3 regions of the Massilia orientalis genome follow, and region 1 is predicted to be linked to each of the others. Evidence: predicted binding sites of a transcription regulator. Region 1 holds the regulator's gene; each other region holds the start of a gene.
The links. The regulator LexA, encoded in region 1, represses DNA repair genes until DNA is damaged. The targets are predictions, from matches to a motif close to ACTGTATNNNNATACAGT.

Region 1 (3,550 bases):
CCAGGAGCGCGGCAAACCCGGCGTCACTGCGATCGTGCAGTCGTCGGCACGCCAGTTTCTGGCGCGCGCGGCCTACAACGCGAAGTCGCAGATCGCGGCCCGCGTCTGGACGCTGCGCGAGCACGAGCCGGTCGATCACGCCATGATGAAACGGCGCGTGCAGGCCGCGGTCGCGCGGCGCGCCGTGGCCGTGCGCGGCGCCGATCCGCAAGCCCTGGTCCTGGTGATCGATGGCGAAAAAGACGGCCTGCCGGGGCTGCTGGTGCACAGCTATGGCGGGACCGGCGGTTACCTGGTGTGCCAGTTCAATGCCGCCGGCGTCGACGCGTGGAAAGTGACTATCGTGCAGGCGCTGGTCGCGGCGACGGGTTGCGCCAACGTATTCGAGCGGAGCGACGAGCTGTTGCGCAAAGGAGAGGGGTTGCCTGTCATCTGGCGCGCCCTGGCCGGCGACGAGCCGCCGCAGCGCCTGATGGTACGTGACGGCAGCCGGCTGCTGCCGACGGATATCCGTACCGGTTTCGTCTATCCGCGCTGAGAGCAGGATAAAACGACAAGGCCCGCATGACGCGGGCCCGTGTGCAGGCGGAAGGTCAGTGCCAGGACCGCAGCAGTCCGACGGCCAGGCCTTCCAGCGCGAACTCGTCGGCCTGCGGGTCGACGGTAATCACGGAAAAGTCCGGGTTTTCCGGCAGCAGTTCGATCGTGGAACCGGTCTTGCGGTAGCGCTTGACCGTCACTTCGTCGCCGATGCGGGCGACGACGATCTGGCCGTTCTTCGCGCTGTCGACCTTCTTGACGGCGAGGAAGTCGCCGTCGCAGATGCCGGCGTCGCGCATCGACCAGCCCTTGACCTTCAGCAGGAAGTCGGGCTTGCTCGAGAACATGGCCGGGTCGACGGAGTAGGTCGCTTCGACATGTTCCTGGGCGAGGATGGGCGAGCCCGCAGCGACGCGGCCGACGAGCGGCAGCGACATCAGGTTCGGCGGAATCGGCGGCACGAAGGCAGGTACCGCGGCCGCAGTCGCCTTGGATTCGACGGACTGGCCGACGAGGCGGATACCGCGCGAGGTACCCGGGGAAATTTCGATCGCGCCCTTACGGGCCAGGGCCTGCAGGTGTTCCTCGGCGGCATTGGCCGAGCGGAAGCCAAGCTCCTGGGCGATTTCGGCGCGAGTCGGCGGGAAGCCAGTGTTGTCGATGGCTTCCTTGATCAGGTTGAGGATCTGTTCTTGCCGTGCGGTGAGCTTAAGCATGTTCGTCTTCGTTGGTACGGGGTCAGACTGTATTTTTGTACAGTATTGCGCCACGCGCAAGGGGATTTCAAATTTTTTTTGCGGTGCGGTACGCAGCGCACGTTTACAACTCTTTGCGGTGCGGTACGCAGCGCACCTGCAAGCGGTACCTATTGAGCACTTGACGGTCTTGCTGTTATAATGTTGGGCTTTCCCTTCCCACACTCGTCTTGACGCCGAGGTGGGCATTTGTTTAAACGTCCTTAAGGAGTGTTTCATGCGTCATTATGAAATCGTGTTTATCGTCCACCCGGACCAGAGCGAGCAGGTCCCGGCGATGATCGAACGCTACAAGGCTACGGTCACCTCGCGCGGCGGCAACATCCACCGCGTCGAAGATTGGGGCCGTCGTCAAATGGCTTACCAGATCCAGAAGCTGCCGAAGGCACACTACATCTGCCTGAACATCGAGTGCGACAACGAGACCCTGGTCGAGCTGGAAACCGCATTCAAATTCAATGATGCCGTGCTGCGTCACCTGACCGTGAAGATGAAGAAAGCTGAAACCGCACCGTCGCCGATGATGAAGTCGGTCCAGCGCGAAGACGCAGCCAAGAGCCACCGCGCCGAGCAGGCCGCCGCTCCGGCCGCCGCAGCCTAATCTCGCGGGAGCAACAAGCTGTAGTGAACGAGCTGTCCCTGGTCGCGAGCATCCTGGAACGCGACGTCCTGCGCTACACACCGGCCGGCATCCCCATCGTGGGCGGCATCCTGCAACACGGATCGACGCAGACGGAAGCGAGGCTGGACAGGCAGGTCGAATTCGAGATTCCCGCGGTTGCCGCGGGCGAGATTTCGGGGCGATTTGCCAATGCCGAGTTGGGCGCGATGTACCGCTTCACGGGATTCTTGGCCAGGAAAAGCCGTCACAGCAAAAGCTTGGTGTTTCACATCATTGATTTCAGTGCCGCGTAAATGCGGGCACGTTTATAGATAGATACAGGAGCCTCAAAATGGCATTCGGTAAAAAGTTCGACAAAAACAAAGCTAAGCTCAAAGAGAAGCGCAAACAGCAGAACCCGCTGTTCAAGCGCAAGAAGTTCTGCCGCTTCACCGCAGCAGGCGTGGAACAGGTTGACTACAAAGACGTCGACACCCTGAAGGATTTCGTCCAGGAAAACGGCAAGATCATGCCGGCACGCCTGACCGGCACCAAGGCTCACTACCAGCGTCAAGTGGACACCGCCATCAAGCGCGCCCGTTACCTGGCTCTGCTGCCGTACACCGACCTGCACAACGCTTAATCGTCGGTTACGACATCGAAGCATAGTCAGATTACTGGAGAATAAAATGCAAGTTATCCTGCTGGAAAAAGTCGTCAACGTCGGCAACCTGGGCGACGTCGTCAAGGTCAAGGATGGTTACGCTCGTAACTTCCTGATCCCGCAAAAAATGGCCCGTCGTGCAACGCAAGCTGCCGTGGCCGAGTTCGAAGTCAAGCGCGCCGAACTGGAAAAAGCAGCTGCCGAGAAACTGGCTGCCGCTCAAGGCCAAGGCGACAAGCTGAACGGCATGACCGTCACGATCGCCCAGAAAGCCGGCGTCGACGGCCGTCTGTTCGGTTCCGTGACCAACTTCGACATCGCTGAAGCCCTGACCAAGCAAGGTTTCGCCGTCGAAAAGGCACAAGTGCGCATGCCGACCGGTCCGCTGAAGACCACCGGCGAGCACCCGGTGTCGGTCGCTCTGCACACCGACGTCGTGGTGGAAATCACCATCGCTGTCGTGGGCGAAGCCGCCTAATCAGAGTTTCAAAGTAATACCGTCGTCCCCGCGCAGGCTGGGGCCCAAGTTGCGACTTCGGATGCAAAGCTTGGGTCCCCGCCTCCGCGGGGACGAATTATTTTTGCAACAGCAAAAATAATTCGTTTTTGGAAACTCACCAATGATTTCAGCGCCTGATCGGGAACGGGTATAATGCCGGCCATGAACACCCCAGCAGACCCGCAGATCGAGTCGCTCCGCATCCCCCCGCATTCCATCGAAGCAGAACAGTCCGTCATCGGCGGCCTGCTGCGCGATAACGCGGCGTGGGACCGCATTGCCGACTTCATGCATGCGGAGGATTTTTACCGCTACGACCACCGGATCATCTTCGAACAGATGGTCCGCCTGATCAATGCCGGCAAGCCTGCCGACGTGATCACCGTGTACGAGGCGCTCGTCCAGCTCGGCAAGGCCGAGGACGTCGGCGGCCTGCAGTACCTGAATGCGATGGCGCAGAACACGCCATCCGCCGCCAACATCCGCCGTTA
Region 2 (3,550 bases), on a different contig from region 1:
GCATGGACAACTCGCTGAAATACGTATCGCCCGCCATCGGCGGCGTGAGCGCGGAACTGGTGTATGGCGCCGGCGAGGTGACGGGAGACAGTGCAGCCGGCCGGCAGTTCGGCGGTGCGCTCGACTACACCAGCGGCCCGCTGCGCGTGCGGCTCGGCTACCACAACCGCAACAACGACACCGCGGCAATCAAAAATGCGGGCAGCGCGAAGAACACGGTGCTGGCCGCGGTCTACGACTTCGGCGTCGTGAAGGCGCACGTCGCGTACGGCGTCGACAAGGGCCCGAACAGTTCCCTGCTGCGCAACACGGCGAACCCGTACGGCCGGCCCGGGACGCCGGTCGCATCGAGCGACAGCCGCGACGTGCTGCTCGGCGCGACGATCCCGTCCGGCCCGCACACGTGGATGGTGTCGTGGATCCACAAGGACGACCGCGGCGCGCTCGACCAGGATGCGAGTCAGTATGCGCTGGGCTACCGCTATGCGCTGTCGCGCCGGACCGAGCTGTACACCTCGATCGCGCACATCGTGAACCGGCATGGCGCCAGCTATACGGTGGGCAGCGCCATCGAAGGGGGGACGGGGAACGGGGCGGTCGATGTGGGGATACGGCATGCGTTTTGATTGCGTAGGCATTCAAGACGATTAAGTTTGCCAAACCCGATGGGAATCGTGCTGTATGACCATGCAGCATGTATTTCCATCATACCGGATGCACCATGTCTCCTTCCCCCTTGCTTACGCCCGAAGTCGTCCTGCGAAACTACTTTCATGCCAAGGATGAAAATCGCCCCTGTTTGCTGGACCGCGTTTTCACATCCGATGCATCGCTCCACATCGACAATAGTTGCAGCATTCCCGACAGTCACGCAAGGGCGCGGCGCCATCGCCGATACGCTGGTCACGCAGTTCAGCAAGACCTACGAGAACATCTACTCTTTCTATCTGGCGCGCCCACCGGAAGCTGCCGATGCTTTCTGCTGCGCGTGGCTCGTCGGAATGACAGAGAAGGACACGAAGAACACCCGCGTCGGATGTGGCACCTACGACTGGACGTTCAGTTCCGGAGCGCCGCGTTTGGCCAGCGCGCTCGTGATTTCCATCCATGCCATGGTGGTGCTTCCGCCGAGCACGGCCAGTCAGATATTTCCGTGGCTCCAGCGCGCGGGCTACCCTTGGACTTCGGCAGCGCAGGCTTGCACATTCGCGCCGCCGCTGCCTGAGCTGGATCCCGTTGTTCAGTATCTCAGGCGCCAGGCCATCGGCGCCTGAGCCTTCCATCGAGAGGACACGCCCCGTCCTCATCATTCTTGACCAAGTCTCAGCATTGTTCACAACCTGACATTCAAGAAGATTAACCTTGCCAAAACCTGATGAGAATAGTACTGTATGTTTATACAGTATTTCTTCGCATCATACATGAATTGCTCAGGTTCAATATCTGCGGCGCCGGAGGCCTTGCATCCGTCGCTCTGGCTTGCCTCGCAGCTGGCGCGTAGCGACACGCGCTGCATCGATACCGGCCATCCCACGCTGTCGGCCCAGTTGCCGGGCGGCGGCTGGCCGACCGGGACGCTCGTCGACCTGCTGCTGCAACAGCCCGGCATCGGCGAGATGCGCCTGCTGCGTCCCGCGCTGGCGGCCGTGGCGCAGCGGCGCATCGTGCTGCTGCAGCCGCCGCATCCGCCCCAGGCGCTGGCCATGGCGGCGCTCGGGGTGCCGCCCTCGCAACTGATCTGGCTGCGCGCGACCCGCACGGCGGACGCGTTGTGGGCCGCGGAACAAGTGCTGCGCAGCGGCAGTTGCGGCGCGCTGCTGTTCTGGCAGAACAATATCCGCGCCGACAACCTGCGCCGCCTGCACCTGGCCGCGCAGGCGGGGGAAACCCTGTTCTTCATGATGCGTCCGCTGGCGGCCGGGCAGGACGCCTCGCCGGCGCCGCTGCGCCTGTCCCTGCGGCCGCAGGCGGGCGGCATCGAGATCGGTTTCGTCAAACGCCGCGGGCCGCAGCGTGACGCGACGCTGTTCCTTCCCTTGAACTCTTACCTGCCCAATCGCCATGCGCCTGTGGATCGCACTGCACCTGCCCCGGTTGCCGCTGGAGGTGTTCACACCGAGCTGGTCCACTGACACGGGCACTGACGTTGGCACCGTGGTACTCGAGCAGGAGCGCGTACTGGTGGCCTCGCCATACGCGCAGGACGCCGGCGTGCGCACCGGCATGCGCCGCGGCGGCGTGCTGATGCTGCTGCCGGACGCGCGCATCCACGAGCGGGCGCCGGCGCAGGAGGCGGACGCGCGCCAGGCGGTGGCGCTGGCCCTGCTGCAATACACGCCGCAGGTCGCGGAAGGGGAGGAATCGACCTTGCTGATGGACGTGGGCGCGAGCCTGCGCCTGTTCGGCGGCATCCGCGCGCTGTGCCGGCGCGTGCGCGCCAACGTGCGCGCGCTGGGCTTCACGGCCTCGCTCGCGTGCGCGCCCACCGCGCGCGGCGCGTGGCTGCTGGCGCGCGCGAATGCAGGCCGCGCCGTCCGCATGGAAGCGCTGCTGCGCCGGCTCGACCGGCTGGCCGTACTCCTGATGCCGCCGGCCCGGCCGTACGCCGCGTGGTTCGACGGCATCGGCTGCCACACGCTGGGCGACCTGCGCCGCCTGCCGCGCCCCGGCCTGCAGCGGCGCTGCGGCCGCGAGCTGCTCGACCTGCTCGACGCCGCCTACGGTCTCGTGCCGGAACTGTACGAGTGGATCGCGCCGCCGGAAACTTTCCGCGCGCGCCTGGAACTGTACGACCGCATCGACGACGCCGACCTGCTGCTGGCGGGCGCGCAATGCCTGCTGCTGCAGCTGACGGGGTGGCTGTGTGCGCGCCAGCTGGCGGTGGAGCGCATTACCCTGCAGCTGGAGCATGAACGGGGCCGCGTCGCGCGCCCGCCGACCAGCGTCGAGGTCGTGCTGGCCGAACCGACGTGGCGCGACGAGCACCTCGTGCGCCTGCTGAAGGAACGCCTGGGCCGGCTGACGCTGGAGGCGCCCGTGATCGGCCTCGCGCTGGAAGCGTTGCAGGTGCGGCCGATGGCGCCGCCGAACGCGTCGCTGTTCCCCGAGCCGGGTGGCAGCGAGGAAGACCGCATGCGCATGCTGGAACTGCTGGCCGCGCGCCTGGGCCCGGAAAACGTCCTGCAACCGCTGCCGCTGGCCGACTACCGCCCGGAACAGGCCAACGTCTGGGTGCCGGTGCAGCAAAAGGTCAGCGCCAGGGCCCGCAATGCGCAACTGCCGCCCGACGTCCTGAGCCTGCCGCGTCCCACGTGGCTGCTGGCGCGGCCGATCGCGCTGCTGATGCGCGATCACCGGCCGTTCTATGGCTCACCGCTGCGGATGGCGTCGAATCCGGAGCGTATCGAGGCCGGCTGGTGGGATGGGCCGGAGACGCGCGACTATTTCATCGCCGAGGGACTCGATCACACGTTGTACTGGGTGTATCGGGAGCGGGTCGGCATGGGCGAGGATGGGCCGAAGTGGTTCTTGCACGGGTTGTTCGGGTGAG
Region 3 (3,550 bases), on a different contig from region 1:
GGCCATCCTGTCCACCCTGAACGCCGGCACCAAGTCGCCGGGCGCCGACAGCTACGCGGGCTATATGGGGACGTCGATGGCGACACCGCACGTGGCCGGTGTCGTCGCGCTGATGCTGGCCAAGAACCCGAACCTGACGCCGGACGAGGTCGAGTCGCGCCTGAAGTCGAGCACGCGTCCGTTCCCGGCCAGCTGCTCGGGCTGCGGCACCGGTATCGTGGACGCTTCGGCCGCGGTGGACGCGGCGGCGGGCACGGGCGGCGGTACGGGCACGACGATCTCGGAAACGGAGTCGAACAACACGCTCGGCACGGCCGACAGCGTGACGACGTCCGGCACGACGGTCGATGCCGCGATGGGCAGCTCGACGGACACGGATTATTTCTCCGTCCAGCTGCCGGCCGGTAAAACCCTGAGCGCGACGATGACGCCGAACGCGAGCTCGGACTACGACCTGTACATCTACAACAGCGCGGGCACCTTGCTGGCACGCAGCGAGAACGGCACGGGCACCGCGGATACCGCCACGTCGTCCAACACGGGCACGACCACGTCGGTGCGCTATGTACGCGTCGTTTACTACAGCGGCGGCACCGGTTCGACCAGCGGCAAGTACACGCTCAAGCTCACTTGGTAATGCGTTATGACAGGACGCATAACCGTTAAAATTCAATTACTTAACGAAACTTTCCTGTTGTAAAAACCCCGAAAAACGGCCCGCGCAGGGCCGTTTTTCGTTACGCTGCACAGTTCGGTTTACTGAAAAGGATGCAGCATGACGCAGCGCCACACGATCTCTTCTTTGTTGAAAATTTGTGCAGCGGCCCTCGTTGCCGTCGGTTTCGCCGGCCAGGCCGTGGCGCAAACCAATCACTTCGTCGTCCAGACCGACCGCATCATCGTCAAGTACAAGGGCGACAGCGATACGTCGAAGACCGGTGTGGCCGCACGCGGCATCGACCGCGCGCGCCAGGCCCTGATCGACCGCGCCGGCCAGACCTATGGCGCCACGATGCGCGCGCTGCGCGCGACGGCGAACGGCGCGAACGTCCTGCAACTCAACCGCACGATGTCGCTCGACGAGGCGCGCCAGCTGGCCGCCGAACTGAAGTCGCGCGACGCCAACGTCGAGTACGCCGAGCCGGACCGCATCATGGTCCCGCTGGCCACCCCGACCGACCCCAGCTATACCCAGCAGTGGGACCTGTACGAAGCCACCGGCGGCATCAACGCGCCCGCCGCCTGGGACAAGTCGACCGGCGCCGGCATCAACGTGGCCGTGATCGACACGGGCTACCGTCCGCACGCCGACCTGTCGGGTCAGATCCTGCAGGGCTATGACTTCATCTCGACGACCACCATCGCCAACGACGGCAGCGGCCGCGACACCGACGCCAGCGACCCGGGCGACTGGGCCCCGGCCGGCAGCTGCGGCACCGGCATCCCGGCCGCGGACCAGAACTCGAGCTGGCACGGCACGCACGTGGCCGGCACGATCGCCGCGAAGACCAGCAACGGCCTCGGCATCGCGGGCATTGCTTATAACGCGAAGATCGTTCCGGCGCGCGTGCTGGGCCGTTGTGGCGGCTACACGTCCGACATCGCCGACGCCATCGTCTGGGCCTCGGGCGGCACCGTGACCGGCGTACCGGCCAATGCGAACAAGGCGCGCGTGCTGAACCTGTCGCTGGGCGGCACCGGCGCGTGCGACACGACGACGCAGAACGCGATCAACAGCGCCCGTTCGCGCGGCGCCGTGGTGGTGGTCGCGGCAGGCAACTCGAACACGAATGCGATCAATTCGAACCCGGCCAACTGCGCGGGCGTGATCACCGTCGCGGCGACGAACCGTGCGGGCGGCAAAGCGTCGTATTCGAACTACGGCACCAATGTCACCGTTGCGGCACCGGGCGGCGACAACGGCGCCGGCATCCTGTCGACCTTGAACGCGGGCACGACCACGCCGGCATCGGACAACTACGCGTACTACATGGGCACGTCGATGGCGACGCCGCACGTGGCTGGCGTCGTCGCGCTGATGCTGTCGGCGAATCCGAACCTGACGCCGGATGACGTGGCCGCCAAGCTGAAGTCGACGGCGCGCGCCTTCCCGGCCGCGTGCTCGGGCTGCGGCGCCGGCATCGTCAACGCGGCCGCCGCCGTGAACGCGGCGCTGGGCTCGACCACCACGACGACGACCCCGACCTGGACGTATTGCGCCGCCGAGAACGGCACCTGCTCTTTCAGCGGTACGCGCGACGTGCGCTACGGCACCGCTACCAGCTATGTGACGAAGACCTTCACCGGTTCCGTGAAATGCTCGAACGCGGTGTTCGGCGACCCGGCACACGGTATCGTCAAGTCCTGCAGCTATTCCAGCGTCACCAAGTAAGTCGTCTCAACCCGCCGCCGCATCCCTGCGGCGGCGGCGTTCCCCCTTGCACTATTCCTAATTCCCAGCGATACTGTATGCAATTACAGTAGTCGCTCGGCGCGGGCGACCGTCACCGTGAACGCCCCCGTCCGCAAGATCATCCACTGCGATTGCGATTGTTTTTACGCATCCGTCGAGATGCGCGACGACCCGTCCCTGCGCGGGCGGCCGCTGGCCGTCGGCGGGCGGGCCGAGCAGCGCGGCGTGGTCGCCACCTGCAACTACGAGGCGCGCCGCTACGGCATCCATTCGGCGATGGCGACGGCGCAGGCCGTCAAGCTCTGCCCGGACCTGATCCTCATTCCACCGAACATGGAAAAGTACCGGGTCGCATCGCGCCAGATCATGGACATCTACCGCGATTACACGGACCTCGTGGAGCCGCTGTCGTTGGACGAAGCCTATCTCGACGTGACGAACTCGCCGCACTGCAAGGGCAGCGCGACCTTGATCGCCCAGGAGATCCGCCGCCGCATCTTCGAGACGGTCGGCATCACGGCGTCGGCCGGCGTGGCGCCGAACAAGTTCGTGGCCAAGATCGCCAGCGACTGGAACAAGCCGGACGGGCTGTTCCTCGTGCGGCCCGATGAGGTCGATGCGTTCGTCGCCGTGCTGCCTGTGAAGAAATTGTTCGGGGTAGGGAAGGTGACGGCCGCGAAACTGCATCGCCTCGGCGCGCAGACGTGCGGCGACCTGCGCGACTGGAATATGGACAAGCTGCAGCAGCACTTCGGCTCGTTCGGCGCGCGGCTGTACGACTTGTGCCGCGGCATCGACGACCGCGACGTGAATCCGGTGCGCGAGCGCAAGTCGATCAGTACGGAGGAGACGTACACGCCGGACGTCCCCGACCTGGACGGCTGCCTCGCGCTGCTGCCCGACCTGTACGAGCATCTGCTGGGCCGGATCAAGCGCAACAATGCCGAAAAATTCATCAATAAATTGTTCGTGAAGATCAAGTTTGCCGACTTCCAGCGTACGACCGTCGAATGCGTGGGCTACGCGCCGAACATGACGACGTTCCGTCACCTGATGGAGACGGGCTGGCTGCGGGCGAGCCGTCCCGTGCGGCTGCTGGGCGTCGGCGTGCGCCTCAGCGATACGGAAACGGTCGAG

Region 2: the regulator LexA is predicted to act here: its motif matches at 1,387-1,404, upstream of imuA (translesion DNA synthesis-associated protein ImuA).
Region 3: the regulator LexA is predicted to act here: its motif matches at 2,465-2,482, upstream of dinB (DNA polymerase IV).

What each region holds. Positions count from the first base shown of each region.
Region 1 covers NZ_JASNRB020000012.1:101,746-105,295, reverse strand. Annotated here, with positions in the region: gene QPK29_RS19705 (SAM-dependent methyltransferase) at 1-538, shown strand, start outside; gene lexA (transcriptional repressor LexA) at 594-1,256, opposite strand; gene rpsF (30S ribosomal protein S6) at 1,513-1,896, shown strand; gene priB (primosomal replication protein N) at 1,920-2,210, shown strand; gene rpsR (30S ribosomal protein S18) at 2,249-2,539, shown strand; gene rplI (50S ribosomal protein L9) at 2,586-3,038, shown strand; gene QPK29_RS19675 (replicative DNA helicase) at 3,222-3,550, shown strand, end outside.
Region 2 covers NZ_JASNRB020000023.1:10,483-14,032, forward strand. Annotated here, with positions in the region: gene QPK29_RS27590 (porin) at 1-626, shown strand, start outside; gene QPK29_RS27595 (hypothetical protein) at 783-1,274, shown strand; gene imuA (translesion DNA synthesis-associated protein ImuA) at 1,422-2,132, shown strand; gene QPK29_RS27605 (Y-family DNA polymerase) at 2,062-3,549, shown strand.
Region 3 covers NZ_JASNRB020000011.1:72,182-75,731, reverse strand. Annotated here, with positions in the region: gene QPK29_RS18575 (S8 family peptidase) at 1-637, shown strand, start outside; gene QPK29_RS18570 (S8 family peptidase) at 776-2,392, shown strand; gene dinB (DNA polymerase IV) at 2,510-3,550, shown strand, end outside.